DNA from 3 places in the Glutamicibacter sp. BW78 genome. Region 1 is predicted to be linked to each of the others. Evidence: riboswitches for the same ligand, from Rfam matches in the RefSeq annotation. Region 1 holds a riboswitch; each other region holds the start of a gene.
What was found. A riboswitch is a leader RNA that binds a small molecule or an ion and turns the genes downstream of it on or off. The one in region 1 is predicted to bind S-adenosylmethionine.
Positions count from the first base shown of each region.

Region 2: another riboswitch for S-adenosylmethionine. It lies ahead of CIK75_RS13620 (OsmC family protein); the one in region 1 lies ahead of CIK75_RS01160 (bifunctional o-acetylhomoserine/o-acetylserine sulfhydrylase).
Region 3: another riboswitch for S-adenosylmethionine. It lies ahead of CIK75_RS14325 (flavin reductase family protein); the one in region 1 lies ahead of CIK75_RS01160 (bifunctional o-acetylhomoserine/o-acetylserine sulfhydrylase).

Region 1 is NZ_NRGU01000008.1:71,928-82,004, reverse strand. Features, by position in the region: gene CIK75_RS01175 (dienelactone hydrolase family protein) at 1-251, opposite strand, end outside; gene CIK75_RS01170 (SGNH/GDSL hydrolase family protein) at 458-1,258, shown strand; gene CIK75_RS01165 (homoserine O-acetyltransferase) at 1,277-2,419, opposite strand; gene CIK75_RS01160 (bifunctional o-acetylhomoserine/o-acetylserine sulfhydrylase) at 2,470-3,831, opposite strand; SAM riboswitch class IV at 3,900-4,016, opposite strand; gene CIK75_RS01155 (VOC family protein) at 4,224-4,868, shown strand; gene CIK75_RS01150 (GDSL-type esterase/lipase family protein) at 4,947-5,798, opposite strand; gene CIK75_RS16445 (hypothetical protein) at 5,829-6,107, opposite strand; gene CIK75_RS01145 (TetR/AcrR family transcriptional regulator) at 6,104-6,691, opposite strand; gene CIK75_RS01140 (CPBP family intramembrane glutamic endopeptidase) at 6,747-7,490, opposite strand; gene hutI (imidazolonepropionase) at 7,500-8,720, opposite strand; gene CIK75_RS01130 (formimidoylglutamate deiminase) at 8,717-9,961, opposite strand; gene CIK75_RS01125 (allantoate amidohydrolase) at 9,958-10,077, opposite strand, start outside.
Region 2 is NZ_NRGU01000039.1:163,167-173,243, forward strand. Features, by position in the region: gene CIK75_RS13565 (D-2-hydroxyacid dehydrogenase family protein) at 1-380, shown strand, start outside; gene CIK75_RS13570 (hypothetical protein) at 431-1,279, shown strand; gene CIK75_RS13575 (bifunctional 3-phenylpropionate/cinnamic acid dioxygenase ferredoxin subunit) at 1,262-1,606, opposite strand; gene CIK75_RS13580 (MDR family MFS transporter) at 1,769-3,523, opposite strand; gene CIK75_RS13585 (TetR/AcrR family transcriptional regulator) at 3,510-4,145, opposite strand; gene CIK75_RS13590 (bifunctional UDP-sugar hydrolase/5'-nucleotidase) at 4,303-6,135, shown strand; gene CIK75_RS13595 (hypothetical protein) at 6,185-6,637, opposite strand; gene CIK75_RS13600 (DUF3040 domain-containing protein) at 6,679-6,885, opposite strand; partial or broken gene CIK75_RS16585 (hypothetical protein) at 6,966-7,181, shown strand; gene CIK75_RS13615 (DUF6226 family protein) at 7,371-8,039, opposite strand; SAM riboswitch class IV at 8,192-8,307, shown strand; gene CIK75_RS13620 (OsmC family protein) at 8,342-8,884, shown strand; gene CIK75_RS13625 (ornithine cyclodeaminase family protein) at 8,874-9,767, opposite strand; gene CIK75_RS13630 (NAD(P)H-binding protein) at 9,751-10,077, opposite strand, start outside.
Region 3 is NZ_NRGU01000039.1:312,462-322,538, reverse strand. Features, by position in the region: gene CIK75_RS14340 (single-stranded DNA-binding protein) at 1-244, shown strand, start outside; gene rpsR (30S ribosomal protein S18) at 313-552, shown strand; gene rplI (50S ribosomal protein L9) at 567-1,022, shown strand; SAM riboswitch class IV at 1,232-1,346, shown strand; gene CIK75_RS14325 (flavin reductase family protein) at 1,401-1,907, shown strand; gene CIK75_RS14320 (hypothetical protein) at 1,923-2,369, opposite strand; gene CIK75_RS14315 (DUF1801 domain-containing protein) at 2,451-2,768, opposite strand; gene dnaB (replicative DNA helicase) at 3,293-4,669, shown strand; gene CIK75_RS14305 (tellurite resistance/C4-dicarboxylate transporter family protein) at 4,704-5,771, opposite strand; gene CIK75_RS14300 (MoaD/ThiS family protein) at 5,911-6,198, opposite strand; gene CIK75_RS14295 (glycosyl hydrolase) at 6,203-7,297, opposite strand; gene aceE (pyruvate dehydrogenase (acetyl-transferring), homodimeric type) at 7,507-10,077, shown strand, end outside.

The DNA.
Region 1 (10,077 bases):
ACCGATTCCACGACCCGCTCCAGCGAGTAGTCCAGATCTTCCATCAGCGGGAACCACGTGTAGCCCGGGCCCATGGCGTACGGGGCGCGGACCGAGGCCAGGGTGAATTCCTCCGGCAACATCGGGGCCAGGCCGATCAGGTCCTTCTCGTGGGAGAGATACCCGTGGAAGAGGACCAGCAGAGGTGTCCCCGCTCGTTCGGACTCGGGACGGGACCAGGCAACGACGGGCCGGGGCAAAGTGTCAGTCATGCGGCCATTGAATCATGTGCGACCCTCCGCCAACAGGACGCTGCCCGCTGCCCGGCGCGTCTTCCCGGCACCGTCTCGGGGTGGCGAACTCGGGCGCCCAGTGAAACACTGTACCCGTGAGTAACCTCGATTCTTCCTCCACACCCCAGCTGTCAGTCCCCCCGCTTTCGGCCACCGGCGAGGCGCCCCGGCATCCGTGGCGTCGCATGGTCTCCCTGGGCGATTCCTTTACCGAGGGCATCGGGGATCCGGATCCGCAAAGCCCCGGCGGACACCGGGGCTGGGCCGACCGTATGGCCGAGCAGCTCAGCCGGGAGGTGGAAGACTTCGCCTACGCCAACCTCGCGATCCGTGGGCGGCTTCTCGATCAGATCCATGAAGAACAACTCGAACCCGCCTTGGCTCTGCAACCGGACCTGATCACCATCTGTGCCGGCGGCAACGATGTGCTGCGCCCCGGAGGCGATCCCGATGCTCTGGCGGTGATCATGGACCGGTTCATCGGCGAACTCTCGGCGACCGGGGCCACGCTCCTGCTCTTCAACGGTCCCGATATCGGCGAAACACCGGTCTTGGGGTCGATGCGCGGCCGTGTGGCGATCTATAACGAGAATTTGCGGGCGATCGGCGCCCGCCATGACGCGGTCATCGCCGATATGTGGGCCATGCGCGAGCTTCACGAAGCACGGATGTGGGCTCCCGACCGTTTGCACTTCTCGCCCCTGGGCCACCACACCATCGCGATGATGGCCCTCAACGCCTTGAACGTTGAGCACGAACTCACGGCGTTGGAGCCCAGCCCTTCGGAGCCCAAACCGTGGCGGGTGGCCCGGCGTGAGGATCTGGTCTGGGCGCGCACGCATTTGGCCCCGTGGGTGTTGCGGCGGCTACGGCACCAATCCAGCGGTGACGGAATCACTGCCAAACGGCCGCAGGCCATGCCCTTCTCCACGGGCGGGACCACCCGCGGTGTGGGCGCCGGCGACCCGCGCAACGAAGCGGACTAGCCCTTCGGCCCGGGCCCCTCAGGCGTAGAAACCCGAACGCAGCACATGATTCAACTGTTCGATATCGGTCAGGAAGCCATCGTGGCCGATCGGTGAATGGATGTACTGGACCTGCGGTTTTCCCGGCAGCGCTGCTGCCAGCCGTTCGGACTGGTGGGGACCGTAGAGCCGGTCGCTGTCGACGGCGGCGACCAGGAATTCCACCCCGTCGCTCCGGCGCAAGGCCGCTTCGACTCCGCCCCTCCCCCGTCCGACGTCGTGCCCCACCAACGCTTCGGTGAGCACCATATAGGAGTTGGCGTCGAATCGGGTCACCAGTTTTCCTGCCTGATGGTCCAGATAGCTTTCAACCTGGTAGCGGCCCCGGGCGAAGCCGGGACTGCCGAAGGGGTCCTCGTCGCCCTGGCCTTCGTGCCCGAAACGGATTTCCAGCTCCGGTTCGGAACGGTAGGTGATATGCGCCAACCGACGGGCGATTCCCAGCCCCGTCAGAGGTCCGCTGCCGCTGCCGCGCGGCAGGGTGCCGATGGCGTCGATCGATCCTGCCAAGGACACCGATCCGTAGAAGTCCCCGCCGTTGAAGTCGGGGTCCAGGCGGATGGCCTGGGTCTGGATCTGTCCGAACGCGACCTGTTCGGCCGAGGCCACGGCGGTCGCCGCGATCACGGCGCACCGGGCCACCCGTTCGGGGTATTCCACGGCCCATTCCAGCGCCCGCGCCCCGCCGAGGGAACCGCCCAGGACGGAATGCCAGCGCGTAATGCCCAAGTAGTCGGCCAGCCGGGCCTCGGTACGCACCGAGTCCCGCACCGTGGTGAACGGGAAACGCGAGCCCCAGGCGCGCCCGTCGGGGTCCAGGCTGGAAGGTCCGCTGGAGCCGTAGCAGCCGCCCACCATATTCGGCGCCACGACGAAAAACCTGTCGGTGTCGATCGTCTTGCCGGGCCCGACGAGGCCTTCCCACCAGCCTTCTTCCTGACTATGACCGCGGGAGACATGGGTGTCCCCCGTGAGGGCATGGAGCAGGAGCACCGCGTTGGATGCCTGGGCGTCGAGGGTACCCCAGGTTTCATAGCCGATCGTGACCTCGGGCAGCCAGCCTCCGGTGTCGAACCGGTAGCCGCCGATGGGCAGGCATTTGAGGATCCCGTCGCGGATCAGCGGCGTTCCGGGGGCCCGACGTCGTTCCCTCACGTCACCAACGCCCTGACTCACCGGACTGCCTGGACTTCCGGGACGTCCCCGGCGGCGACATCTGCGGCTGCGGCGGCGGCAGCGAAACCGATCTCAAGGTCCGCGATGATGTCGTCGATATATTCGATGCCCACCGAGAGCCGCACCAGTCCGGAGCTCACCCCTGCTGCCGCGCGTTCGGGCTCGGAGAGCTGGGAGTGGGTGGTGGAGGCCGGGTGGATCACCAGGGAGCGCACATCGCCGATATTCGCGACATTGGAGTGCAATTCCAGTCCGTCGACGAAGGCCCGACCTGCCGGCTCACCACCGGCGATCTCAAAGGCCAGGACCGCTCCGACGCCCCGCGGAGCGTATTTGCGGCCCAGTTCGTACCAGGGGCTGGAGGGCAGACCGGCGAAGGCCACGGAATCGACCTGGCCGTGGGCCTCGAGCCATTCGGCGACTTTTTGCGCGTTCTCCACATGGCGTTCCATGCGCAGGCTCAGGGTTTCCAGACCCTGGGCGATGAGGAACGCGTTGAACGGGGACACCGCAGAACCCAGATCGCGCAGGAGCTGGACGCGCGCCTTGAGGATGAACGCCAGGTTCGCCCCCAGGGCACCGCCGACCCCGAGATCCCGGGCGAAAACCAGCCCGTTGTAGGACTCGTCGGGAGTGTTGAATTCCGGGAAGCGCTCCGGGTCTGCCGCGAAGTCGAAGTTGCCCGAATCCACGATGACCCCGGCGACGGAGGTTCCGTGTCCGCCCAGGTACTTCGTGGCCGAGTGCACCACGATATCGGCACCGAATTCGATGGGACGGACCAGGTACGGAGTAGCCAAGGTGTTGTCCACGATCAGCGGTACCCCCACCTCGTGGGCCACCGCGCTGACGCCCTCGACATCGAGCACGTCCTGGCGTGGGTTGGAAACGACTTCCCCGAAAAAGGCCTTCGTCCCGGGCTTCACGGCGGCCCGCCAGGAGTCCAGGCTGTCAGAGTCCTCCACGAAAGTGACCTCGATGCCCAAACGCTTCAGGGTGTGCTTGAACAGGTTCTGTGTTCCCCCGTAGAGGCTGGGGCTGGCCACGATATGGTCGCCGGCCCCTGCGAGGTTGAGGATCGAGAGCGTGGTCGCCGCCTGGCCTGAGGCCAGTAGCAGCGCTCCGACACCACCTTCGAGGTCGGCGATCCGCGTTTCGACGGCTTCCTGGGTCGGGTTGCCGATGCGGGTGTAGATCGGTTCGAGTTCCTTCAGCGCGAAGCGTGCTGCGGCACTCTCGGCACTGGGGAAGACATACGACGTCGTCTGGTAGATCGGCAGCGCCCGGGCTCCGGTGGTGGGATCCGGAGCCTGACCGGCGTGGACCTGACGAGTTTCAAAAGACCATGATGCAGACATTTCTGTCCCCTTCTACGACTCAGGGGCCCCTGTTCCACGGCGGTACCCGGGAGGGTATGCCGGGAGGTGACCCGCGCTTGTCCGTTCTCCTGGTGGAGGCGAACCTGGTCTTCACCCGGGGCACCCCACCGCGAGTGGAGGGTTGCCGGCCAGCAAACCGGGGTTTCGCGCTGGCACTCATGACCTGCCACCAGTGTTCTAGATCGGGCCTGACCCCGCAACAAATTCGCACCAATATGACCGCAGTGCGCAACATTCGCCGTCGTCCCCCACTTTTTCCTGTGCGCGGCTGGCCCTTTCCGGGCCTCGAGACGGTCGTCACATAAAACGATAAATAGTGACTTAGGCAACCCTAAGTCGAGACGCACCTCACAAAGTGCGATCATGAAGCCATGATGAGGTTGGATCACGTTTCATACGCATGTGGACCAGACGGGTTGGCCGCAACGGCCGCCCGTGTCGGCAAGACTCTGGGGATCGAGTCCGTCAAGGGAGGCATTCATCCCCGCTTCGGGACCAGGAACGTTATTTTCCCGTTGAAGAACACCCAATACCTGGAAGTGGTGGAAGTCCTGGACCACCCGTCCTCGGATAAGGCGCCGTTCGGGCAGGCCGTCCGTGCCCGCTCGGAGATGGGTGGCGGTTGGATGGGCTGGTGCGTCGCCGTTGACGATCTGGCACCGTTCGAGGAGCGTCTGGGCCGGTCATCGGTCCCGGGCAACCGCAAATTCCCTGACGGTCAGGAACTGACGTGGCAGCAAATCGGGATCAAGGGTCTGATCGCCGACCCGCAGGTGCCGTATATGCTGCGCTGGGATACCGGCACCGAGGACCTGCACCCCTCCCGGGCCCTGGAACCCCAGGGCAGCATCTCGGGTATTTCCATTGCCGGCTCGGTGGAACGGGTCAGGGAATGGCTGGGCACCCCCTCGGAGTCGCCGCTCGGCGAAGTCGAGGTCCAGTGGGAGGCCCCCAACGGCACTCCGGGCATCATGTCGGTGACTTTTGAGACCCCTTCGGGGACGATCACCCTCTAAACCGGTGACCGACCACAACACCGAACGACGGCGGCCCGCGAGCCGCCGTCGTTTTCGTGTTGTGGGTGCCGTCTGTGTTCAGTGGCGCGGGGCCGCCGCAAAGGGGCCGTTGACGCTGAACGCATAATCGGCGAAGCGATCGCCGATCAGCTGATGCGTTGCGGCGTCGGGGTGCAGGTTGTCCGGCGGCGGCAGGTCGTTTTCATCCGAGGCCCCATACAGGCCCAGCCCGTCGAGGAAGTACAGATTCCGGTCTTCCTCCCGGTGCTCCATGAGTGAGCGCATCTCGCGGCGGATGACTTCCAAGGTCAGCCGTCCCGCCGATTCATCCCCTGGGGTCCCCGTCGCGGTGAACTTGACCTGGCTCGTCCCCAGGCTCTCCGGGGCGATCGCGCCGGGGCCTGAAGTGCTTTCGTGGATCGGGCAGAAGATCGGGGAGATCAGTACGATCGGCGTGGTGGGATGCCCGTCGCGGATCGTGTCCAGGAATCCGTGGATGGCCGGGACCAACGCCCGCACGCGCATCGCATCGGTGTTCACGATGTTGATGCCGAAGTTCAGGCTGACCAGATCCGCCGGGGTATCGCGGATCACCCGCGCCATGAACGGGTCCACGATACTGCTGCCCCCTAACCCGAGGTTGCGTAGCTCCACGCCTCCGCGCCGGGCTGCCACGGCGGGCCAGATCCCCGCGGGTGCCGCGGCGTTCGAGCCCTGGCTGATGGAGCTGCCGTGGTGGACCCAGAGCGGACGGTCGGGCTCGATGGGCTGCAGCGGGGCGTCGGAGCGCAGGCCGATCAGCTCGAGGGCCTCGTTATGGGGCAACCAGATCTCCACGCGTTTCTGCCCCGCGGGCAGTCCGTGAAGCACGGTGGTGTGGGAGGGGCCGGGGACCTGCTCGACCGCGCCGGTGGCTAGGTCTACTTCCATGGCGTCCCCGCCCTCGAGCGGTTCGATGCTTCAGGGCTGGTCATCGATGAGGACCTGCAGGCAGCCGCGTGGCCGGTCTGCTCCGCGGTAGACCACCCGACTCGGATGTGTTTCCAACGCCATCTGGGTGGCCTCCGTCGTGAAGGTCAGCCGAACCCCCGAGGGCTGGACCTCCATGGACAGCAATTGTGGGTCGGGGTATTGCGTCCGCACCCAGGTCGGCAGGCGATGTGGCGTGAGGCCGCGCGGGGTTTCTTCGAGTTCGGAGATGCCCCGGACGAGGTCTGCGGTGATGTCGGTAGTGATCATGAGTGCTCCTGCTCTGATGTGGTGGGCCAGCTGGCCAAGGCGCGGTCGAGGGCGTCCAGGGCGCGGGACCACGACCTGCGGGTCTGCTCGTCGCGGTGTTCGAAGGAGGAAGCCCGGTCCAGGGCCAAGAACCCGTTGACCGTGGCGCCCATGAAGCGGGTCGCGTGCACCAGTTCGGTCTCCGGCAGGCGGTAGCCGCGAAGCACCGAGAAGGTGAGGTCAACGAGGCGGATGGCCCCCGCGGATCGGGCGGTCTTCGGTGTGGCAGGCCGCGCCAGGACGGCCCATCTGCCGGGGTGCTGCCCGGCGAAGTCGCGCTGGGCTTCGCCCAGACCGACGAGCGCCTCGTAACCGGAGCGCCCAGCAATCCCCGCGGCCACCGCCTCAGCCACCTCGCCGAGGACGAGTTCGTGCAACCCGTCCAGCAGGGCTGCCAGATCCTTGACGTGCGAGTAGAGGCTGGCGGGGCGGACGCCCACCTCCCGGGCCAACGCCGAGACCGTGATGGCCTCGAAGCCATCCCGGTCAGCCAGCTCGGCGGCTGCCTGGACCACTGCTGCGTAATGAAGGGGTGCCCGTTTCATGCACCAAACCTACACCCTGTAGGTGTTTACCTACAACCTGTAGGCGTTGGGGCGGCTAGGTTCCCAGCCCGATCGCCGAGCCGATGAGCGAATACCCCACGAAACCGGCGATATCGAGCAGCGCATGGGCGATGACCAACGGCATGACCCGGCCCGTCCGGGTATAGATCCACCCGAAGACCACCCCCATGATGGCGTTCCCCAGAAACGGGCCGAACCCCTGATACAGGTGGTAGCTTCCGCGGACCACGGCGCTGGTGAGGATGATCGGCCAGATCCCCCCACCGAGTTTCCGCAGCCGGTCGAAGAGGTACCCGATCATGATCGTCTCCTCCAGGATGCCGTGCCGGATGGCCGAGAGCAGAAGCACAGGGATCGTCCACCAATACGGTTCCAACGCTTCGGGGACGATGGCAGTGGTCACCCCCAGGGCCCTGCCCAGCGCGTAGACACCCAGCGTGCCGACCCCCATCAGCACAAAAAGTCCCACCCCCTGCCAGGAGTCCTTCCCCGGACGGCGCAGGTCGAACCCCAGGCGACGGAACCCATTGCTGCCGGCGAGATGGAAGAGGTAGAACACCAAGGCGACCGGCACCAGGGCGAACATGATGTCCATCAGTTGGTACGTCAGGTCAAAGTACTGCCGATTGCTGAGCGAATTATTCAGTGTGGTCGTTTGTGAGCCCAACGGGCCGCGGCTGAGCTTATCGATCAGCGAAACGATGGCGTAGATGGCTGACTGCCCCAGTGAGAGCCCCATGACGATCAGGATTTCCGGCCAGAGGCTCTTGGTACGCATGGGTGAATACTAGGCCAGTGGCGCGGAGCCGACGGCGATGCGATCCACCCGTTCTCCCGCCCGCCAGACGGCGCCGGTCAGCGGCATACCGGGCCGGTAAGCCAGGTGGGCCGAGGACGGCGCGTTGAGCAGCTGCAGATCCGCCCTTTTGCCGACCTCGATGCTGCCCACCTGATCCTGCACCCCCAAGGCCAGTGCTCCGCCCATGGTCGCTGCCCGCAGGGCCTCGGTCAGCGACAAACGCATCTGGAGCACAGCCGTGGAAACGCAGAACGCCATCGAGCTGGTGTAGCTGGTCCCCGGGTTGCAATTGGAGGCCAGGGCGATCTGGACTCCGGCGTCAAGCAGTCGGCGGCCATCGGCCAGGGGCTGCCGGGTCGAGAGGTCACAGGCGGGCAGGCAGGTGGCCACCGTCCCGGCTTCCCCGGTTCCGGTTTCGGCATCCCAGCCGCTCCAGGATCCGGCGAGCGCCGCGACATCTGCGTCGTCGAGGTAGTTCACATGGTCCACACTGGCGGCACCGAATTCCACGGCCAGCCGCACCCCCGGTCCGGGGCCAAGTTGATTGCCGTGGACCCGCAGGCCCAGGCCCGCATCACGGCAGGCGGTGAGGACCCTGCGGGATTGCTCTTCGGTGAAGGCCCCGCGCTCGCAGAACACATCGGCCCATTTCACATAGGGGCGCACGGCGGAGAGCATGTCCCCACAGACCAGATCCGTGTACTCCTCGCCGTCGGCCCCCGGAGGCACCAGATGGGCCCCCAGATAGGTGACCTGGTCGACAATGGTGGAAGCGATACGCGCGTGGCGGGTTTCCTCGGTGACATCCAGGCCATAGCCGGTCTTGGTCTCCAGGTAGGTGGTCCCCCCGGCGTTGGCTTCGGCCACCCGACCCATCAGCAGGCGGGTCAGTTCGTAGTCGGTGGCGGCCCGGGTTGCTTCCATGGTCACGCTGATCCCGCCGGCGGCGTAGTCCTGCCCGGCCATCCTCGCCTCGAATTCGGCGGCCCGGTCACCGGCGAACATCAGGTGGGTATGCGAATCCACCCAGCCCGGTAGCGCTGCCCGCCCTCCGGCGTCGTACACGGTATCCGTTGCCGGCGCCTGCCGGGGATGCCCGATCCAGGCAATACGCCCGCGGTCCAGGACCACGGCGGCACCGGCCAAAACGCGGGCGTCGGGGTCCAGTGTGGTCAGTTCTCCGATATTGGTCACCAAGGTGGCGCTCATGCGAACTCCCGATGCTCGTGGGTGAAGGTCAGGAACAAGGCGGCAGGATCGCCCAGCCGGGCGTGTATCCCGTTCCGGGCGACCTCGACGCCGTTGATGACCACAGCGTGGACGTCGGCGGCGGTGGCCGTCAAGGGCAGTTGGGCGACGCGGCTGCCGGCGGTACGCAGACTGTGGGCGTTTACGAGGATGTGGTCGTCGTTTTCGGGCAGGGACAGGCTGCGCAGTCCCCCGGCCCGCGATGCGGTGGCCAGCTCGGTCGGGGAGAAACGCCCCCGGATGCCGGTCCGCAGGCGTTCGCCGTATTCGAGGGCACGCATCTCCAGATAGGGGTCGACGACGGCGTGTTGGTCGGTGCCCAGGGCGATGGTCGCCCCGGCATCGGCCAGTTCGCGGGCCGGACCGATGCCGTCGGCCAGATCCGCCTCGGTGGTCGGGCACATCACGATCGAGCAGCCGGTTCCGCCCAGCGCGGCGATATCGGCTTCGGTGAGGTGGGTCGCGTGCACCGCCGACAGGTGCGGCCCCAACAACCCCTGCCCGGCCAACAGGCCGGTGGGGCTCATCCCGTGGGCTGCCCAACAACTCTGGTTCTCTGCGGGCTGTTCGGAAAGATGTACATGCAGCGGCTCCCCCGGTGCCAGCGCCGCGGCAAGGACCCGCAGTGCCGGGACCGGCACGGCACGCACCGAATGGATGGCGGCACCCAGGCAGACCAGTCCGGCGCCCTCTGCCTCGGTGGCGGGCTCCTCGGCGGCCAGTGCCTCCCGCAGGGCGGTATGCCGCTCCACCCACCCGGTGGCGTCGCCGTCGGAGAATCGCCGTTGGGTGGGGTTGAGTTCCAGCGGGTTCCCCGCGGCATCGAGTCCGCCGGAGAGGTAGCAGGTGTCCAGCAGGACCAACCGGATTCCTGCGGCTCGGGCTGCCCGGGCGAGGGCCCGTTCCATCTCATGGTCGGGGTAGGGCGCCCCGTCGGGGCCGTGGTGCAGGTAGTGGAATTCGCCGACGGCGGTGAACCCGGTGACCACCATTTCCGCGAACACCGCGGTGGCCAATTGTTCGTAGCCGGCAGGGTCCAGCCGTTCGGCGGCGGCATACATTTGTTCACGCCAGGTCCAGAAGTCCCCTGCCCCGCCGGCCGTCCCCTCGTGGGTGCGTCCACGCAGGATGCGGTGGAAGGCATGGGAATGCGCATTGACCGGCCCCGGGACCCGCACCAGGGTCTCCTCGTTCGCGCTCACAGCAGGTCCTCCAGGGTGTCGGCCAGGGCCGCGGTGCCTGCGCTCGCGTCCTCGTCCTCGACGTACTCCTCGGGCGAATGGCTGATGCCCGAGGGGTTGCGCACGAAGAGCATCCC
Region 2 (10,077 bases), on a different contig from region 1:
GCCGCGAGGAGCTCTTTGCCTGCGCCGATGTCGTGAGCATCCACCTGCAACTATCCGAACGCACTCGTGGCCTGGTCGACGAAGCAGAGCTGCGCCTCCTGGGTCCCGACGGGCTGCTGGTCAACACCTCACGGGCCGGAATCGTGGACCAGGACGCGATGCTGCGCGGCCTGCATGAGGGCTGGCTGGGCGGGGCTGCGCTGGATGTCTTCGACGTCGAACCGTTGCCGGCCCACCACCCGGTCATCTCCGCGCCTCGCACCGTGCTCAGCCCGCATCTGGGCTACGTGACCCGGCAGACCTATGAGGTCTTCTACGGGGAAGCCTTCGAGGATGTGAAAGCCTGGCTCGATGGTGAGCCGTTGCGCCGACTGAACTAAGCCACACCCGGCTGCCGCCGAACGGCACGGTTCCTCGATACGATGGATGCATGTCAGCACAGGAACGCCTCGAGGTCCAGTGGGCCCCGCGTAACCGGGGGTGGAAGCTGGCTCACCACCTACTTCCCGCCTTCGTCATGGCAGGGTTCCTGATCGGTTTGGGCGTCTGGGCGTTGGTCCTGCAATCGCTCCTCTTCGGTATCCCCCTGGTGGCCTTCGGGATCGGCACCATCGTGTCGCTGGTCCGCGAGTTCCGCCTGCCCGCCACCGCCCAGGTGCCCGAGCTCAGCCCCGTCAACACGTCCAGCGGCCTGCGCGCCTCCACCCGATTCGCCTACCGCCATAATTCGCCGGCTTTTGCCGCAGCAACGGTCGGGCTCGGGGTGATCGGGCTGGTCGCCGCCCTGGCTGCTGTCGGAAAATTCGCTCTGCTACATGCCGGGTTCGAGCGCTTCTGGACGATAGCCGGTGCCCTCGCCTTGGGCATTACCGGATTCATGATCCTGCGTGAAGGCCTGCGGCTGCTGCGCATCGCCTCCGCCGAGCAGGAGCCGGGGGTTTTCCTGACCCGGAGCCGCGTGGTGGTCTTTGGGCCCTTGGGCCTGACCGAAATGTATTGGCGTGATATGGAATCGATCAGCGCCGAGAATCCACGTGGTCGTACGCCCCTGGGCCGGCGTGGCCCGGCGCTCGTGGTCCTGAGGGCCCACGACCGGTCGGCAGGTGTGGGGCCGACACACAACACCACCGCCTCCCCAGAGGTGGTGGTGCAGGTGGCGTACCTGTTGGCGGATCCGAACGGCCTGCATTCGGCCCTGGTGCATTATCTTGAACACCCGTCGGATCGGCCCGAATTGGGAACCCCGTTGGCGCTGGAGCGTCTAGCCGGCGTTGGGTGACACCCCGGGGTAGAGCAAGACGTCCCCGTCACGGACCTCGACCTTATGGATGCGGGCGTTGACGGTCGCCGGCAGGCAGAGCGCTTCACCGGTCTTGAGGCAGAAACGCGCCGAGTGCACGGGGCATTCGACCTCGCCATCTTCGATCCAGCCTTCAGCCAGCGAAGCGGTTTCATGGGTGCATTCGTCGTCGAGCGCGTAGAAGTTGCCGTCTTCACTATGGAAGATGGAAATATCGTTTCCGGTCCCGGTGTCATCGGCGTCGATGACCTTGGCCTCGCCTTCTTCGATCTCTTCAACCGGTCCCACATTGATGGGTTCGCTCACGGTGTTACTCCTTGGTTGGCGCAGCGGGACACCAGGTGGGTCCCTTTCATTCCAGTGTTGTCCACGGCTGACTTCCACGCAATGTGGGGCATCACAAAGGGGCACCCCCTTTCGGGAGATGCCCCTGGGTGAAGCTGGCCGGCGGCCGCTGGTATCGGTCGGTTACTCGGCCTGGCCGGTGGCTCGGTGGGCGCCGCGTGGGCGTTGCCCCGCCTCGCTACCCGCCGCCTCGGACACCTGTGTAGCCGGTACTGGTGCCATGGACGGCACCTGGGATGGTTCGCTGCCGCCACCGCCGGCTCCCACGGATACCGGTTCGCGCTGCTCGGCCGGAGCAGGCGCGTCTGCTCCTGCCAGCTGTCCCTCGGAAACCGCTGCCGCCGGGACCTCGCGCTCGATACGAGTAGCCAGCGTCACCTCCTTCATGAAGAACAGGGCGATGGTCGCGGCAATGGCCAGCGGGACCATCCACAGGAACAGCGGGACCAGGGCCTCGTTATAGGCGGAGACGATCACGTCGCGGATCGGAGCGGGCAGGGAGGTGACCAATTCGGGAGTCAACGAGTTGGTGCTGGCCCCCGAAGAGGCCCCCGCGGGTAGCTTATCGGCCAAAATGTCCTTCAACCGGCTGGCAAAGAGCGAGCCGACCACTGCCGAGCCGAGGGTGGCCCCGACCTGACGGAAGTAGTTCTGTCCTGCGGTCGCCGTACCGACGAACTTCAGCGGGAAGGAGTTCTGCGCCACCAGGGTGAGCATCTGCATGCTCATGCCCAACCCCAGACCGATCACACCCAGGAACACACAGATCATGTAGACCTCGGTATCGGCGTGAATGCTCGACAGCAGTCCGAGACCCAAGCCCAAGAGCAACGTTCCGGCCATCATGACCTTCTTATAGCGCCCGGAGGCGGAGACCTGCCGGCCAACAACGACCGAGGTCACCAGCAGGGCACCCATCATCGGGATCATCAGCAAACCGGCTTCGGTCGGGCCGAACCCGGTGACCATTTGCAGGTAAGTCGGCATGTAGCCGATGGCACCGAACATGGCGATGCCGACCATCAGGGCGGCGAACGTCGTGAGAACGAAGTTGCGGTTCTTGAACAGCATCAGCGGGATCACTGGTTCGGAGACCTTGCGCTCAACGAGGACGAAGGCCACACCGAAGAGCACGGTGGCACCGAAGAGACCCAGAATTTCGCGGGAATCCCAGGCGTAGGTGTTCCCGCCCCAGGTGCAGGCGAGCACCAGGGTGGTGGTCGCGATGCCCATCATCATCATCCCGACGACGTCGATCTTCGGGCGGACGTCATTGAGCGTGCGGGGCACGTGCAGCAGGAAGATGGTGGCCAGAACCGCGAGGACGCCCAACGGCAGGTTCAGCCAAAAGGCCCAGCGCCAGCCCGGCCCTTCGGTCAGCCAACCGCCCAGCAACGGGCCAGCGACGGAGGACAGTGCGAAGACCCCGCCCATGATCCCCATGTATTTGCCGCGTTCGCGGGCAGGGATGACGTCGGCGATGGTGGCCTGAGAAAGAATCATCAAGCCGCCGCCGCCGAGCCCCTGGACGACTCGGGCGATGATGACGCCGTTCATCGTGCCGGAAAGGGCACCAAGAATGGAGCCGCTCATGAAAATCAGGATGGCGACGATCAGCAGGGGTTTGCGCCCGAACAAGTCGCCGAGCTTGCCGTAGACCGGCATCATGATGGTGGAGGCCAGGATGAACGCCGTAATGATCCACGCCATGTGCTCGACGCCGTTGAGCTCACCCACCATGGTGGGCAAGGCGGCGGAGAGCACGGTCTGATTCAGCGACGCCATGAGCATCGTGATCATCAGGGCGGCGAAGAGCAGCATGATGTGGTTTTTGCTGCCGATCACCGGTTTGGCTTTGGTGGTTTTAAGCGTTGTCATGGGTGGATTGCATTACCTCTCGGAAAATCTTGACGGTTGAATCGATATGGAGCTCGATATCGGCGACGGTCCCTTGTGGATCGGAACGGTAGGCGTATCGGGTGATGGTTCCCGCGAGCATCAGGAGCGCCCTGGCGGAGTCTTGGCCATCGGGTAGCAAGTTCAGTGTTTCCTCGGCCGCATCGCTATCGATGCGTTCCTGCAGAATTTCTTCGACCAGCTGCTCTGCGGCGTTGATATGTTGCATCATCCGCCCCTTGAGTTCGGGGTAGCGGGCAATGATGTCGCGACGGGTCTGGTAGGCGTGGCCCCGGCCCAGGCTGGTGGACATCACACCGGTCAGGATCCTCACGATCCGGGTCAATAGATCCGCATCACTGGTGCGGAACTGCTCGAGCAGCTCCTCGGAAACCGACGGGTCCCGGGTGCCGAGGATGGCATCCTCCTTGGTCGGGAAATAGTTGAAGAAGGTTCGCTTGGAAACTCCGGCCTGGGCGGCGACGGCCTCGATCGTCACGGAGACGGGGCCGTCTTCGAGCGCCATGGCCGCCGCTGCATCATGGATCGCGTTCCACGTGTCGAGGCGATTGCGCTCTCGTTGCGTTAAGGGGACTTCTTGCATGGATACAGTTTATGCACGACTGCAAACATTGCACAACTGCAAAATTGTGCCATGAAACACATTCTGCCATTGACTCCACGACGGCCCTCGGTAGGATCACCCGAGTGTCGTACCGGAAATGTGCGATGCATCACACCTCGCATCCGGGAGTCCAGTCATGAACCCACATCAGCAAACACTCCGAGCGGCCGGCGCGGTGATCGCCGGCCTCGCCCTGGCGGCCACCGCACTGGTGGCCCCGGCCCAGGCAGCCATCCCCTTGGGAGGCAGCCACGGAAGCCATCACGGTGGCGGCCCCGGGGGCCACCATGGCGGAGGCCACGGCAACGGTCATGGCGGTCATGGCGGTCATCATGGTGGGGGCCATGGACAGGGTCACCACCAGCCGGGAACGAGCACCATCCAGCTGCTGGGCATCAATGACTTCCACGGTCGGATCGAGGCGGGCGGTACGTCTGCCGGTGCGGCGGTCTTGGCTGGGGCTGTCAACGAATTATCCGGGAAGAAAAAGAACAACACCCTGTTCGTTTCCGCGGGCGATAATATCGGCGCCTCGACCTTCACCTCATTTTCCCAGGACGACACCCCGACGATCGATGCACTGCGCACCGCGGGGCTGGATGTTTCCTCCGTGGGAAACCACGAATTCGATCGCGGGATCGACGACCTGAAGAATCGGGTCATCCCGCGCTACGGTAAGCACAACAAGAATGCCGGGGCCGACTACGCGTTGGGGGCCAACGTCTACTACGAGGGAACCCAGAAGCCGGCGTTGAAGGAATATGCGTTGCGCAAGGTCCAGGGTGTCACGGTCGGATTCATCGGCGTCGTGACCGAACAGACCAAATCCTTGGTCACCCCCTCCGGAGTCGCCGGGCTCGACTTCGGCAACCAGCTTGAGGCCGTCAACCGGGTATCGGAGCAGCTCTCCGACGGCAAGAAGTCCAACGGCGAGGCGGATGTGATCGTTCTGCTGGCTCATGAGGGCTCCGCAAGCACCGACTGCTCGGCGATCGCCAACGAAGACACCGCCTATGGCGAGTTGATCCGCGGGGCATCGGCTGACGTCGACGCCATCTTCTCCGGCCACACCCACCAGGAATATGCCTGCTCCTTACCGGTCAAGGGTTGGTCCTCCTCGATGAAGCGCCCCGTCGTGCAGGCCCATGAATACGGCACCACGCTGGACCGGGTGAAGATCACCGTGGACCGTCGTTCCAAGAAGCCTGTCGCCCTCTCTGGTTCGCTGATGGAACTGATGAAAACGAACGACGCCGGCGAGACCGTTCCTGCCTTCCCGGCGGATCGTCGAGTGGCGCAGGTCGTGAAGAAGGCCGCCGAGCAAGCCGAGATCGTCGGCGCGGAACAGGTGGGCCAGATCAGTGGCGACATTCTGCGCGGTGGGGCCGAGCCCGGCGCCGACCGCGGCGTCGAATCCTCGATGGGCAATCTCGTGGCAGATATGCAGCTGTGGGCGACCTCCAATGAGGATTTCGGCGGAGAACCGGCACAGATCGCCCTGATGAACCCGGGAGGCCTGCGGGCAGACCTGCTGTATGGCACGGACGGGACCGTCACGTATAAGGACGTGGCCAACGTCCAACCTTTCGGTAACACCTTGTGGACCGAGGACCTCACCGGGGCGCAGCTGAAATCGGTGCTGGAAGAACAGTGGCAGCCCGACGGCTCCAGCCGCCCCAAGTTGCATCTGGGGATTTCCGAAGGCCTGGCATACACCTACACGCAGGACGCGGCCCGCGGCTCACATATCACCTCGATGACTTTCGAAGGCGAGGCAATTGCTGACGATGACGTGTTCAAGGTGGCCATGAACTCGTTCCTTGCTGCCGGTGGTGACAACTTCACGACGTTGGCCGAGGGGGCAAACGCGACCGACTCGGGCCAAAGCGACCTGGTCGCTGCCTTGGATTACTTCGAAGCCCACGACGTCGTCGACCCGGCCCCGCTGGGCCGGGCAGTCACGCAGTAGTAGCAGTGGCCGCGCCGGCCACTGCCGGCGCGGCCACTGCCGGCTGCCTTCAGCCCATTCGTGAATTCGCCAGAATGATGCCGATCGGGGCCGACACCAGAATGACCACGATCATCGCCCGGTATCCATAAAGCCACCACCGCTGTTCCGAGGCAGCACCGCGGGCCGCCCAGATGAACAGGCCCATGGCGACGACGATCAGTCCTGCACCAGTCCACGTCAGCAACGTCAGTGAAAACATCGAGCCGCCCAGCACGGCGATATTGGCGAGGTTGTAGGTCAAGACCTCGGCCGAAACGATGCCCTCCGAAGGGGTCTTTACGGCCAGCCGGTCCTGGCCCAGGCCCAGCACCACTTGCGCGACACCGACCACCAACACCAAATAGGCGACCGCCCAGGCGGCCAAATAGGAAGGGGAGGCGGCACTGATGGCGGAGAAAAGACCGCCGAGCACAATGCCAAGGCCACCGATAACGAGGAAGGGCGTCGCTGTTCTGTTCACGCCTACAGACTACGGATTCAGCGCCTCCCGTGAAACAACCCTCAGGCGCGGCTCTTCAGGGTGTCTTGACGTCGAAACTCCCGCAACCAGATGGAGAGCGTGAATCCGGATCCTGCGGCGATGAGCGCTCCGATCACGGGCAGCCACCAGGATTCTCCGAAGAGCCCGAGGATCAGGAGAAGCAGGCCCACGAGCATCATGGCGCAGTAGGCGGCTATGAGGAGGCGCTGCATGGAAGTGAACCGCATGCATGGACCCTACCGTGTCGCCCTTGACCTTTCCAGAGGCGGGGACGTGACGCGGCGGGCGTGGCATTTCGGCGCCCCGGTCGGCGCCCTTCGGCCCGCTCGGTCGTCTGGTCGAGAAGTTGGTCCTGGCCCGCTATCTGCAGAAGCTCATCGAGGAGCGGAATCGCCATCTCAGCGCCGGGTCTGGGCATGAGTCATCGACCAGGATTGGACACCGAATCGGAGGCGATGCTAGGCCCGATTCCGTGGATGACTCTGCGCAACGCGTTCGTTTCCGTGCTTATAGTTGCCGGTGACTCGCGCCATCAGCGCTTGTGGTTCTTGTGTTTCGACGTCACGAAGGAAGCGCGAGGCTGCCGTCCCGCGGAGCGTCGACGCTCGCCGGCCCTGATGGAAGATGACGACGGAACCGCCACCGACGGAGTATTCAAAATCTCTGGGCGCATGAGGCATGACCCAATATTGCGCCACGGGCACACGGTTTGTCAGCCCCCTGCCGCACCAGCCGCGTCGCGCATCGCTTCAGGCCACGGCAGCCAGTGCCCATCGGAAGGGAGCATGGCTTCTGCAGTCTCCATCCTTCCCTCGGGCACGTCCTCGGCCTGGATGCACCCGGCTTCTTCCCACCGGCCCGGCTCGGGCAGCCGATAATCGACCGATTGGTCGTCGGTGGGACTAATTCGTTCAAAAAAGCCGCCGGAGATGACGGCTCGCACCACGGATTCAAGGTTTTCCAGAAGTTCCGGAACGTCGTCATCACAGGCGTCGCAACCGCATACCGGATAGTGGGCGTCGTAGAGGGCACCCGCGTGCAGGAAGATCCCCGGGAACCCGGTGAAGACGAAGGTCACCGGGGCCGCGAACAGGATGGACGGGACGACCCGGACCGCACGGACGACGTCTTCCGAAGGGAACAGCAGATCGGAGGCAACTTCCGGTTCCCGTTCGACGACGACGTCGAAAGCACCCAGCAGCCAGTCGATCAGGGCATCAGCCACCTCGTGCAAGGGGATGAAACGATGCCGATGACCCACCGTGGAGTAGGCGCGTGAAGGCGGAGACGTTCCTTCCCACCGATGGCCGTAGGCGATCGGGGTGCCCTGTCCATCGCGATGGATCTCCCGGGTGAAGTCTGGGCGCCGATATCCGCTCATAGCCCCACGGTAGCCGCCGGGATACCGCGTGGCGACGGGAATCACGCTGCAGGGATGGCGGTCCCGCCACATGCGGACGGGCCGGCGTATGTCCCCGGATGACGCGACGGGTTTGCCCGATCTACTCTCCCGCCAGCAGAATCGAACCCAAGAATCAAGAGATCCAACCTGAGGCCCTGGCCGGTTGGACGGCAACCCCCTTCGCCATAGTGGGGTGCCCCAGGTGACGATTCGACGCCGTCCCGACCGGGAGGCGTAAGTATGGCGCAGCGCTACGCTCGCCATGACAGCGAAGGAACGCCATGACCCAGACCCTTGCAGAAACCAGCATTTCCAACCGCGCCGAACGCCTCGATTCCGCGGGATCCGCCTGGGCAGAACGGATCGGCCAGAATACCGCCAGCGCATCGCTGCAGTTCCGTGCCACCGCCGACCCGGTGGGATCGGTCGGTTCGACCATCCGCGCCGGACGCCACGAATTCACCGTCGACGAACCGGCTGCTTTGGCCGGGGACGACGTCGCTGCCAGCCCGGTGGAATACGCTCTCGGGGCGCTCATCTCCTGCCAGGTGGTGGTTTACCGGCTGTACGCCCACCAACTGGGCATCAGCATCGACTCGCTGGATATCTCCGCGGATGCCGACCTCGATGTGCGCGGCTTGTTCGGGATCGAGGAACAGGTTCGCCCGGGATTCGGCGATGTCCGGTTGACCGTAGAGGTCTCGGGCCCTGACGCCGAGGAACGTTATGCCGAACTCCAGGCGGCAGTCGATGCCCACTGCCCGGTGTTGGACATCTTCACGAACCCGACACCGGTGACCACCACGCTGCGGGTCAACTCCTAGAGGCGGCCAACAGCCGGCTCGCCAATAGGATCTCCGAGCCGGCTAGGCCGACCGAACAATGCATGGTGATGTCCTCGGCGCTGCGGCGACCGGGGACCTCTCCCAGCAACACCCCACCCAGGCAGACCAAGGAATCCGGGTCCGTGAAGAAGGGGTCAGGGTATGCCGCCGCCTGGGCCGGGGAATCGCAGGTGACCACGGTTGCTGCATCCAGCAAAGCCAACGGTGTTTCATGGTGGGCGTACGACTTCGGGCCGAGGGTCGTCACGTGGGTCCCCGGGCCCACATCGGCTAGGTCGATCACCGGTGTGGGAGAACGCGTGGCCAGGACGATGATGTCGGCATTGCTGACGGCATCCGCCGAGTCGGTGACGGCAACGGCGTTGAGGCCCAGCTCCCTCGCCGCCCGTTCGGCAAAATCCACAGCATGGGCCGTGGTGCGGCTGTGAACCCTGACCCGGCGTAGGTGCCGGACCGCGGCGAGCGCCCACAACTGGGCCCAGGCATGGGGGCCGCTACCGATGACCGCAACGCTTTCCGCCTCCGGACGTGCTAGGACATCGGCGGCTACGGCACCCAAAGCTCCGGTCCGTCGGATGCCCAGTTCGTCCCCCACAATCAGACCCTCTAGGTCACCCGCCCCATTCCAAACCGCCACGAGCTGGTCTCCTGCAGGTTGGCCGGCACGGTAGGCCCTGAAGCCGCTGGTTCCATCGGGCAGGGAACCCGCCGTATAGACGTAGTCGAGGGATCCCAGGGCGCTTCTGGCTCGCGGTGGCGCGACCAGCTCCCGGCGCCCATGCATGACCAGCGCCTCCCGCATGCATTCCACGACGTCCCTCGCCTTGGTCCTGCGTACTTCTTCGTCACCGATGATCTGCATGGGTCGATCGTGCCACGTGCTCCAGCGACTCCGCGACGGTGAAGTGCCGGTCGTTACCGGGGCTCTCGACCTCGTCCAGGATCGCCACCGCAAAATCCTCGACGGGGATCCGTGAGGATCCGCCTGGGGCGATCAGCAGGGTGGTGGTTCCGCGCCGGTAGGCGCCGGTACGGCGGCCTGGCTCCAGCACCGCCGGTGGACTGGCATAGGTCCACCGTTGGTTTTCGTGCCGGAGGCAGGTTTCGAGTTGGGTCAGGCTGGCCAGGGCGACGTCTCGCCACGAGGGGTCGACATACCGCGGGTCGTCCAC
Region 3 (10,077 bases), on a different contig from region 1:
TTACGCTTCCGCCAAGGTCACCCGCACCCAGCGCAATAACTCGGGTGGTGGCGGCTTCGGTGGCGGTAATGCCGGAGGAAACTTCGGTGGCGGAAACCAGGGCGGCAACGCTGGCTTCGGTGGGGGCAACCCCGGCGGAAACCAGGGCGGTACCTGGAATGCTCCAGCTGAGGACCCTTGGGCTTCCTCCTCCAACAGTGGGGGATGGGGCAACGCCGGCGGGTCCGACGAACCTCCCTTCTAACGCAACACCATTTATTCACCATCCCGCGGAAAAATTCTGCGGGCTCCACCAGATAAAGGAGCTCCACGATGGCTAAGGCTGAACTCCGTAAGCCCAAACCAAAGTCCAATCCCTTGAAGGCCGCTGACATCACTGTCATCGACTACAAGGACGTAGCATTGCTGCGCAAGTTCATTTCCGACCGCGGAAAGATCCGTGCCCGTCGCGTGACAGGCGTCTCCGTCCAGGAGCAGCGCAAGATCGCCCAGGCCATCAAGAACGCGCGTGAAGTTGCCCTGCTGCCTTACTCCGGCGCTGGCCGCGGCTAGGAAGGGATAACACCATGGCAAAGCTGATTCTGACCCACGAAGTAACCGGTCTTGGTACCGCTGGCGAGGTCGTCGAGGTAAAGGATGGTTACGCACGTAACTACCTGCTGCCCCGCGGTTTCGCGCTGCTCTGGAGCAAGGGTGGTGAGAAGCAGGTCGAGTCCATCAAGGCTGCCCGCACTGCTCGCGCCATCGCATCCCTCGAGGATGCCCAGGCACTGGCCAAGAGCTTGTCCGCCCAGGCGGTCAAGATCACGGTCAAGGCCGGCCAGGGTGGTCGCCTCTTCGGCACCGTCAAGACCGCCGATATCGCCAACGCAGTCGAGGCCGCAGGCCTTGGCTCGATCGACAAGCGCACGGTGGAAATCCCCGAGCACATCAAGTCGACTGGCAACTACCAGGCAACCGTCCGTCTGCACGAGGACGTCTCCGCGACCATCGACCTGCAGGTCGTCGCCGCGAAGAAGTAGCCACCACCGGTAGCCGGCTTCGTCCAGGGGACGTGCGCCGGCCACAGTGGAACCGAGGGGCCCCACGCGTCAGCGTGGGGCCCCTCGGGCGTTTAAGGGTGCCCCCGAGTTCGCTCGCTTGCCCCACCGGTCACTGCCGGGGATGGACCTTGCGAAATATTGCGGAGATCTTTGACCCCGTGTACCTACCGGCTCTAGCGTGGAACGTGAATCAAGAGCGCCACCTTCCAAGCCCTGGCTCGGTGGCCGGCAACCCTCTCACGGTAGTGGGGTGCTCCAGGTGATGATTCGGCCGTTCGGCTTCCCGAACGGCAAGTACCGCACGCCGTTTGGATTCTTTGGACCCATGGGGCGTGCCAAACGCCGGAAGCAGAGCAGATGACACTGTCCCATGATCTTCAACACGACGCACTCCGTCAGGCCTTCGCCCGCCACCCCTCGGGGATCGCTGCACTGTGTGCGATCATCGACGGCGAGCCGCAGGGCCTGGTCGCCTCCTCCTTCACCGTCGGGGTCTCCATGGACCCTCCGTTGGTGATGTTCGCTGTACAAAACACCTCCCGTACCTGGCCGATTGTTCGGGGCGCGGGACGGATCGGTGTTTCGGTCCTCGGGGAGGCCCATGAGCGGGTCTGTCGGCAGATCGCCTCCAAATCCGGTGACCGGTTCGCCGGATTGAGGCTGGATTCCACCGACGAGGGGGCGCTTTTCCTGCAGGAGGCAGCGCTGTGGTTGGACTGCAGCGTGGAACACGAAATCCCGGCCGGGGACCACCATGTGGTCCTGTTGCGCGTCCACGGGCATGCCACCCACGATGGGGCTAACGACCCCCTGGTCTTCCACGGTTCGGCCTTCCGTACCCTGCAGGCAGACGCCCTCGTCTAAGGCCCGATGGTGCGGTTACAGGCCGCGCAGGGAGTCCACGTACCGTTTCGCTTCGAGCAGACCCAGACCGGTGTCCTGTCGGATCTTACGGACCGCGGAGACGTAGTTTCCTTCATTGACCAGCTGCATCACGCGTTCAAAGTTAGGATTTCCGGGCCCCGGTGCCATCCCCTGGGGGTGCTCGTGGTCGAATCCGGTGCTCTGGCCGGTACGTCCGGGGGAGGTGCTGGCTGCCTGGGCGGCGCGGGCCGTCGTGGCCGCTCGAATCTTCTCAGCCTTCTGGGTATCGATTTGCTGTTGGTGGGCTGCGGCGGCGTTCAGTCGGGCGATGTATTGGTCGGCGTCGTTGGGGTGACCCGAAGGCCGTGTCTTGAAGACCCATGTCAAGGCGCCAAAAGCCGCGAATAGGACAACGATGGCGATGATCGTGGTGAGCAGTTCCGAACCGCTGATCTCAAACATGTCCCCTCCTGGGGTTCAGGTGCCGCCGCCCGGACGACGGTCTTGCGTCCATCATGGCACTTGCCCGCCCCCCATGCTTGTTCAGGGCTGGTGGAGTTCGGACATCACGGAGTGATGTCCAGTATCCATGAGGTCACGCAGGATGCCGAGGTCGACGCCGACCAAGGTACTGACGTAGCGGCAGGAGGCGCCGCGTCGGTGCTTGCCCAGTGCGCCGCAGAGGTCCGCGGACACGAGGGGGCCCGTCAGCCCATAGGGGGTCCATGACGAGGCCCGGGGAGAGGACCCGATGGCCGGGGCATCTTCTTCGCGCCCGGCGGCGTAACGGAAATGGCAGGCACCGAAGCCGATGATGCGCGGTCCCCACATCACCGCAGGGCTGCCGCTGGCTGTTGGCATGCAGTGTGTCTGCCAGGTCGGCTGATCCGCGGCATGAGGCGTCCGGCCTCGGCCGGATATCGCTCATGTCAAAGCAACCCACAGCAGGCGGCGTGTCTGTGGAGAACTAGTACCAACTTGTGGATAAGTCGCTAAGGCACACAGGCGTGCTGGTTGGCAACCTGCAAGTACAGGGTGAATGTTGACCAAAAACATATTTCCATCAAATGTTATCCACAGATAAAACTCCTAGTCAGACCGTATTAATCAAGAAAAATCAAATGTAATCCACAGGCTCATCCCCAGTCTGTGCACACAACACGCCGCGTCACCCACAGGTTCTCCACATGGGCTGTGGATAACTCCCTTTGGTTCTACGGGTTGGGAGCATAGGGTGACAGGGTCCCCGGCTCCAACCGGGTCGATTTCCCCGGTCTGCAACCACCCCCGCCACCCTTGTGTTGGGAGGGCGCATTCACTGGGATACTGAAGGGACGTGGCGGGGCCGTATCACCGGCGCCGCGTTGAGAGGGAAGGAACCGGACGTGACGCTCACGCACACCGAATCAGGGTCGTCGAATTCATCTGACATGGGGCGGACTCCGCCCCAGGACCTCGTGGCGGAGCAGAGCGTGCTCGGTGGCATGATGCTCTCGAAGGACGCCATTGCCGACTGTGTCGAAGTCCTGCGGGGTGTCGATTTCTACCGTCCGGCACATGAAGCGATCTACGAGGCCGTCGTCGACCTCTATGGTCGGGGTGAACCAGCAGATGCGGTGACGGTCTCGGACCACTTGACCAAACGCGGCGAGATCTCTCGTGTCGGCGGCCCCGCGTACCTGCACACGCTGATCCAGTCGGTGCCGACCGCGGCAAACGCCGGCTTCTACGCGGAGATCGTCCGTGAACGGGCGGTCCTGCGCCGCTTGGTTGAAGCCGGCACCAAGATTGTGCAGATGGGCTATAGCCAAGACGGCGAGGTCGACGCGATCGTCAACGACGCGCAGGCCCAGATCTACGCCGTGGCCGAACGCCGCACCTCCGAAGACTACGTCCCACTGCGCGACATCATCGAAGGCACCGTCGACGAGATCGAATCGGCGGGCCAGCGCGGGGAGGGGATGATCGGGGTGCCGACCGGTCTCTATGAACTCGACGAACTGACCCAGGGCCTCCACGGCGGCCAGATGATCGTCGTCGCGGCACGCCCTGCCGTGGGCAAGTCGGTCTTCGCCCTGGATATCGCCCGTTCGGCCTCCATCAAGAACAACATGACCACCGTGGTCTTCTCCTTGGAGATGGGCCGCAATGAGATCGCCATGCGTTTGCTCTCCGCCGAAGCGAGCATCGGTTTGCAGGACCTCCGCAAGGGCACCATCAAGGACGAGCAGTGGGGAAAGATCGCCACCACCATGGGGCGGTTGAACGAGGCCCCGTTGTACATCGACGACTCCCCGAACATGTCGCTCATGGAAATTCGCGCTAAATGCCGCCGTTTGAAGCAGCGCCACGACCTCAAGCTCGTGGTGTTGGACTACTTGCAGCTGATGAGCTCGGGCAAGAAGGTGGAATCGCGCCAGCAAGAGGTCTCGGAGTTCTCCCGTGCACTCAAGCTGCTGGCCAAGGAACTCGACGTCCCCGTCGTGGCCCTCTCACAGCTCAACCGTGGTTCCGAGCAACGTACCGATAAGAAGCCGATGGTTTCGGACCTGCGTGAATCCGGCTCCATCGAGCAGGACGCCGACCTGGTGATCCTGTTGCACCGCGAGGATATCTACGACAAGGAATCCGCCCGCGCCGGCGAAGCCGACATCATCGTGGCCAAGAACCGTAACGGTCCGACCAAGAACATCGTCGTTGCGTTCCAGGGCCACTACCAGCGCTTCAACAACATGGCCACCGAAGGCGGCGGAGGGTTCTAACCGACGGAGCGGACTCGCTATCGGCGGCGTCTTCCTACGGTTGATTCTCGCCGACGTGGGTGGAGTCCGCCCACGCGGGACTCGGGCTGGGCTCCTGGGGCGGGTTGCGCAGCCATCGGATGGCAGCGGCCACCATGAGGATCACGGCGATGCTCCAGGCCGGGACCGCGACCCAGACGGTCACGTGGCCGATCTGGTCGATGATCTCGATCGACTGCCCCTGGCCGAACATCATGGACGATGTGGCTAGCATGCCCAGGGGGAAGACGATGGACCACAGGGCCGTCTCATAGCGCATGTTGTGGTGGTGGACGACGTGACGCCAGATGCCGAAGAGGATCAGCAGCGGTACCCACCACAGGCCCAGGGACCAGAGGATGAAGCTGGAACCGCGGACGAAGGAACGCATCGCAGCGATGGCCTCGAAGGTATCCGGCAGCTTCAACAGGGCGCTGCCGGCTAAAACCGAAATTGCTGTCGCGCCCATAAAGATCCAATAGGTGGGGCTCAGGTCCGCGGGCCGGTTGGCGCGGGTGATCAATCGCAGGGTGATTAGCGTGCCGATGAGGAGATACAGCATGACTCCGATGCCCCAGAAGGCCGCTGCCAGGGTCGCCAGACCCCCGCTGTCATGCGCCCCTGCCGCGGCGGCGGCCGCGGAGGCCATGGACTGGGTGGCCACGACCCAGAGGAACCAGCTGCCGTTGGCCGAATTAAGGATGGGGGTGCTCTGCGGGCGCAGTAACAGCACGCCAGGGATCAGGTAGGTCAGGACCAGCCATGCTGTTGCCGCCACACCGCCTAGCGCCAGGGCGATACCGGGGCGTCCGGTCATGACGTAGTGGAGCCCGAGGACATTGAGACCCGCCACGAAGCTGAAGAACCCGAAGGTTTTCGCGGGGGAGATGATGTCAGCAGCGAACCGTCCCGGATACGCAATAGCTCGCCAAATCGTGGCGACGATTAGGAGTACCAGCGCTGAGATCGCCACCCAGAAAAGGATTTCCGCCGGAACAGCCCGACCAGATTTCAACAGAGCGGCCGAGACGATTCCAGTGGCCATGACGAAGGCGAAGCACGACGACGGGAGGTCGGCAATCACTGCCTGGAACCTTCCGGCGACCCCGGGTGGCGGCGTGTCGTGGGGACTGTGCCGGGTCGAAGAGTGTGGAGCGGCTGGCATGGTCTGGATCCCTTCGGGCTGCTGGCGGGTGATGTCAGCTTATCCTCGGCTGTCGGATTCAGCCTCCGGCGACCGACTGGATGATCAGCACGCTGGCCCCGTCCGGGACCACCGTGGCCAAACCTTCCAAGGCCCTGGCGTTCTCACCGTCGATGAACACGTTGACGTAGCGGCGGACCGCCCCGGTCTCGTCGCGGATGCGTCGGGCGAATCGTGGGTGTCCCTGTGCGGCCTGATCCAGGAAGTCGGCCAGGGGGGCTCCGGTATCGAATTCGATCACGGCCCGGCGTTGCTCTCCCCACAGCGGTGCCAACGTCCCGGGAACTTCAAGGCTGGCACTGGCCACGCCCTCACCCCACCGATCCGGCGCGCAGGCTGAGAACGTCAGGCAGCCGGGACGCCACCTGGTGGAAGGTGTTGCCCTCGTCGTTGCTGGCGTGTATCTCGCCTCCGCGGGTGCCCAGGTACAGTCCGGCCGAGCCCTCGGGGTCCGGTGCGTCAATATCGGCGGCGTCTCGCAGAACGACGTTGTATTCGTTATCCGGTAGACCGTGGTGCTGTTCGGTCCACGAGGCGCCAGCGTCGCTGGTCCGGTAGAGGCTGAGGCGTCCGCCGGCCGGTACGCGCTGGATATCGGCCACGAGCGGCAATGTCCATGCCGTGTCCGGGGTGCGGGGATGGGCCAGGAAGGTGAAGCCGAAATCGGAGGGGAGGCCGGCGGCGATATCGTTCCATTGTTCGCCCGCGTCGTCGGTGCGATACACGCCACCATGGTTCTGGGCATAGAGCCTGTCGGGGTTGGCCGCATCGGCGGTGATGCGGTGCACGCATTGGCCGAACTCAGGCTCCTCGTCGGGCATGAAGCCCGCAGAGATTCCCCGGTTCCGTGGTTGCCAGGTGGTGCCTCCGTCATGGCTGCAGTAGACCCCGCCGGTGCTCATCGCCACGTGCACCGTCTGTGGGTCGACGCGATGAGGAATGATCGTGTGGACGGCAGCGCCTCCGAATCCCGCGCCCCAGTCCGGGCGGTGCGGGTGGTCCCAGAGCCCTCGGTTCAGTTCAAAGCTCTCCCCGCCGTCGGTCGATTTCCAGACGGAGGTCGGCTCACAGCCAGCCCAGATGACGCCGGGACGCTCGTCGGTATCCGGTTGAAGATGCCAAACCCGCTCCAGGGCGGCCCCGGTATCGGCGGGAAAGGCGATGGCTCCGTCCTCGGGTTCGGACCAGGTGACGCCCAGGTCGTCAGAGTGGACAACCGTCGGACCCCAATGCCAGTCATTGATGCCGGCAAGAATACGCGGTCGGGGGCCGCGGTTGTCGATGGCGACGGACGGCACTTCCAAATTCAGGAAATGCGGCTCGCCCAGGGTGAAGTCACGACGGTTCTCGCTCGTGGCGATCCAGAGGCCCTTCTTCGTGCCGATGGCAATCACTGTGGTGGTCATGGGAGAAGTGCATCACCGGATTCGGGCTCGGGCAATACTTATGATGCGAAGAATGGAGAATCAATATTTCGTGAACGGATTGACAGCGTGGCTGTGACCGCGTTCACTGGATATTGCTCTGTGAGAAGAAACTTCCACATGGCGAGATTCAATATGAATTGTGTTGACCGCGGAATGTCACCCGTTCCGGACACGTCAGAGAGGCATGCATGAGTATCATCGACGATTCCCCGACCACCGCTGGATCCGATCCGGAGGAGACCGCCGAATGGCTGGAGTCCTTTGACGGTCTGGTGGAGGCCAGGGGGACGAGGCATGCCTCGGACATCATGGGTAGCCTCTGGGAGCGCGCCTCCAACCGCAGCGTGGATGTTCCGCGGCCACTGACCACCGACTACGTCAATACCATTGCCGTGGATCGCGAGCCGGAGTTCCCCGGTGACGAGGAGGTCGAACGCCGCTACCGTGCCTGGATGCGCTGGAATGCCGCCATCATGGTCCACCGCGGCCAGCACCCCGATATCGGGGTCGGCGGGCATATCTCCACCTATGCCGGCGCAGCAACCATGTATGAGGTCGGGTTCAACCACTTCTGGCGTGGAAAAGACCACCCCAGTGGTGGTGACCAGGTCTTCTTCCAGGGCCACGCCTCCCCCGGCATGTACGCCCGCGCCTTCATGGAAGGCCGGCTGACCGAAGAAGACCTCAACGGGTTCCGCCAGGAAAAATCCAAGAAGGGCCATGCCCTTCCCTCGTACCCGCACCCACGCTCCATGCCCGACTTCTGGGAATTTCCCACGGTCTCCATGGGTATCGGTCCGGCAAATGCGATCTACCAGGCCCAGTCGAACCGCTACCTGCAGAACCGTGGCATTAAGGACACCTCCGATCAGCACGTGTGGGCCTTCCTGGGCGATGGCGAGATGGACGAGCCGGAGTCGCGCGGCTTCCTCCAGCTGGCGGCCAATGAAAAGCTGGACAACCTCACCTTCGTGATCAACTGCAACCTGCAGCGCCTTGATGGACCGGTGCGGGGCAACGGGAAGATCATGCAGGAGCTCGAAGCCTTCTTCCGCGGTGCCGGCTGGAACGTCATCAAGGTGGTCTGGGGTCGCGAGTGGGATGACCTGCTCGAGAAGGACTCTGACGGCTCGTTGGTGGACATCATGAACACCACCCCCGACGGGGATTACCAGACCTATAAGGCCGAGTCCGGCGGGTTCGTGCGGGAACACTTCTTTGGGAAGACCCCGGCGACCAAGGAAATGGTTGCGGATCTGACCGACGATCAGATCTGGAACCTGAAGCGTGGCGGCCACGATTACCACAAGGTCTACGCTGCCTATCAGGCGGCGACCGAGTTCAAGGGCAAGCCCACGGTCATTCTCACCAAGACGGTCAAGGGCTACGGCCTGGGCACCAGCTTCGAGGGGCGCAACGCGACCCACCAGATGAAGAAGCTCACGGCAGACAACCTGAAGGCCTTCCGTGATCTGCTGCGGATCCCGATCACCGATGAGCAGCTCGAAGCCGACCCGTACTCCCCGCCGTACTACCACCCGGGGATGGACGCCCCCGAGATCAAGTACATGATGGAACGTCGTGCGGCTTTGGGCGGAGCGGTCCCCGAACGTCGGACCAAGCATGAAGAACTCCACCTTCCCGAAGACAAGTCCTACGAGGTCGCCAAACGCGGCTCCGGCAAGCAACAGGCGGCCACCACGATGGCTTTCGTCCGCCTACTCAAGGACTTGATGCGGGATAAGAAATTCGGCAACCGCGTGGTGCCGATCGTTCCCGATGAGTCGCGGACCTTCGGGATGGATGCCTTCTTCCCCACGGCAAAGATCTACAACCCCGGCGGACAGGAATATCTGTCGGTGGACCGCGATCTGGTCCTGGCCTATAAGGAATCCCCGCAGGGCCAGCTGATCCACCCCGGCATCAACGAGGCCGGGGCGGTGGCTGCCTTCACCGCGGCAGGGACCTCCTATGCCACACATGGTGAGCCGTTGATCCCGGTGTACGTGTTCTACTCGATGTTCGGGTTCCAGCGCACCGGTGACGCCTTCTGGGCCGCCGGCGACCAAATGGCCCGCGGCTTCATCATCGGAGCAACCGCCGGTCGGACGACCTTGACCGGTGAAGGCCTGCAGCACGCGGACGGGCATTCCCCGATCCTTGCTTCCACCAACCCCGCAGTGGTGACCTACGATCCGGCCTACGGCTACGAGATCGGGCATATCATCAGGGACGGTTTGGAGCGCATGTATGGGGGCGAGCATGAAGACCCCAACGTCATGTACTACCTGACCGTTTACAACGAGGCCATTGCCCAGCCTGCAGAGCCCGAGGGCCTGGACGTGGAGGGACTGCTCAAGGGCATCTACCTGCTGTCGCCCGCTCAGAGCGAAGGCCCCAAGGCCCAGCTCTTGGCCTCCGGCGTTTCGGTTCCGTGGGCTCTGGAAGCCCAGCAGATCCTCGCCGAGGAGTGGGGCGTCTCGGCAGATGTCTGGTCGGTGACCAGCTGGAACGAGCTGCGCCGCGACGGCGTCGCCGCAGAGCGGGACGCCTTCCTGCACCCGGAAAAGGGAGTGCGGCAGGCCTACGTCACCGAGAAGCTCGCCGACGCCCAGGGGCCGGTGATCGCGGTGAGCGACTACGCCAGCCAGGTCCCTGACCAGATCCGCCAGTTCGTCCCGAACGACTTCGCGACCCTGGGCGCCGATGGTTTCGGTTTCTCGGACACCCGCCCGGCTGCCCGACGCTTCTTCGGGATT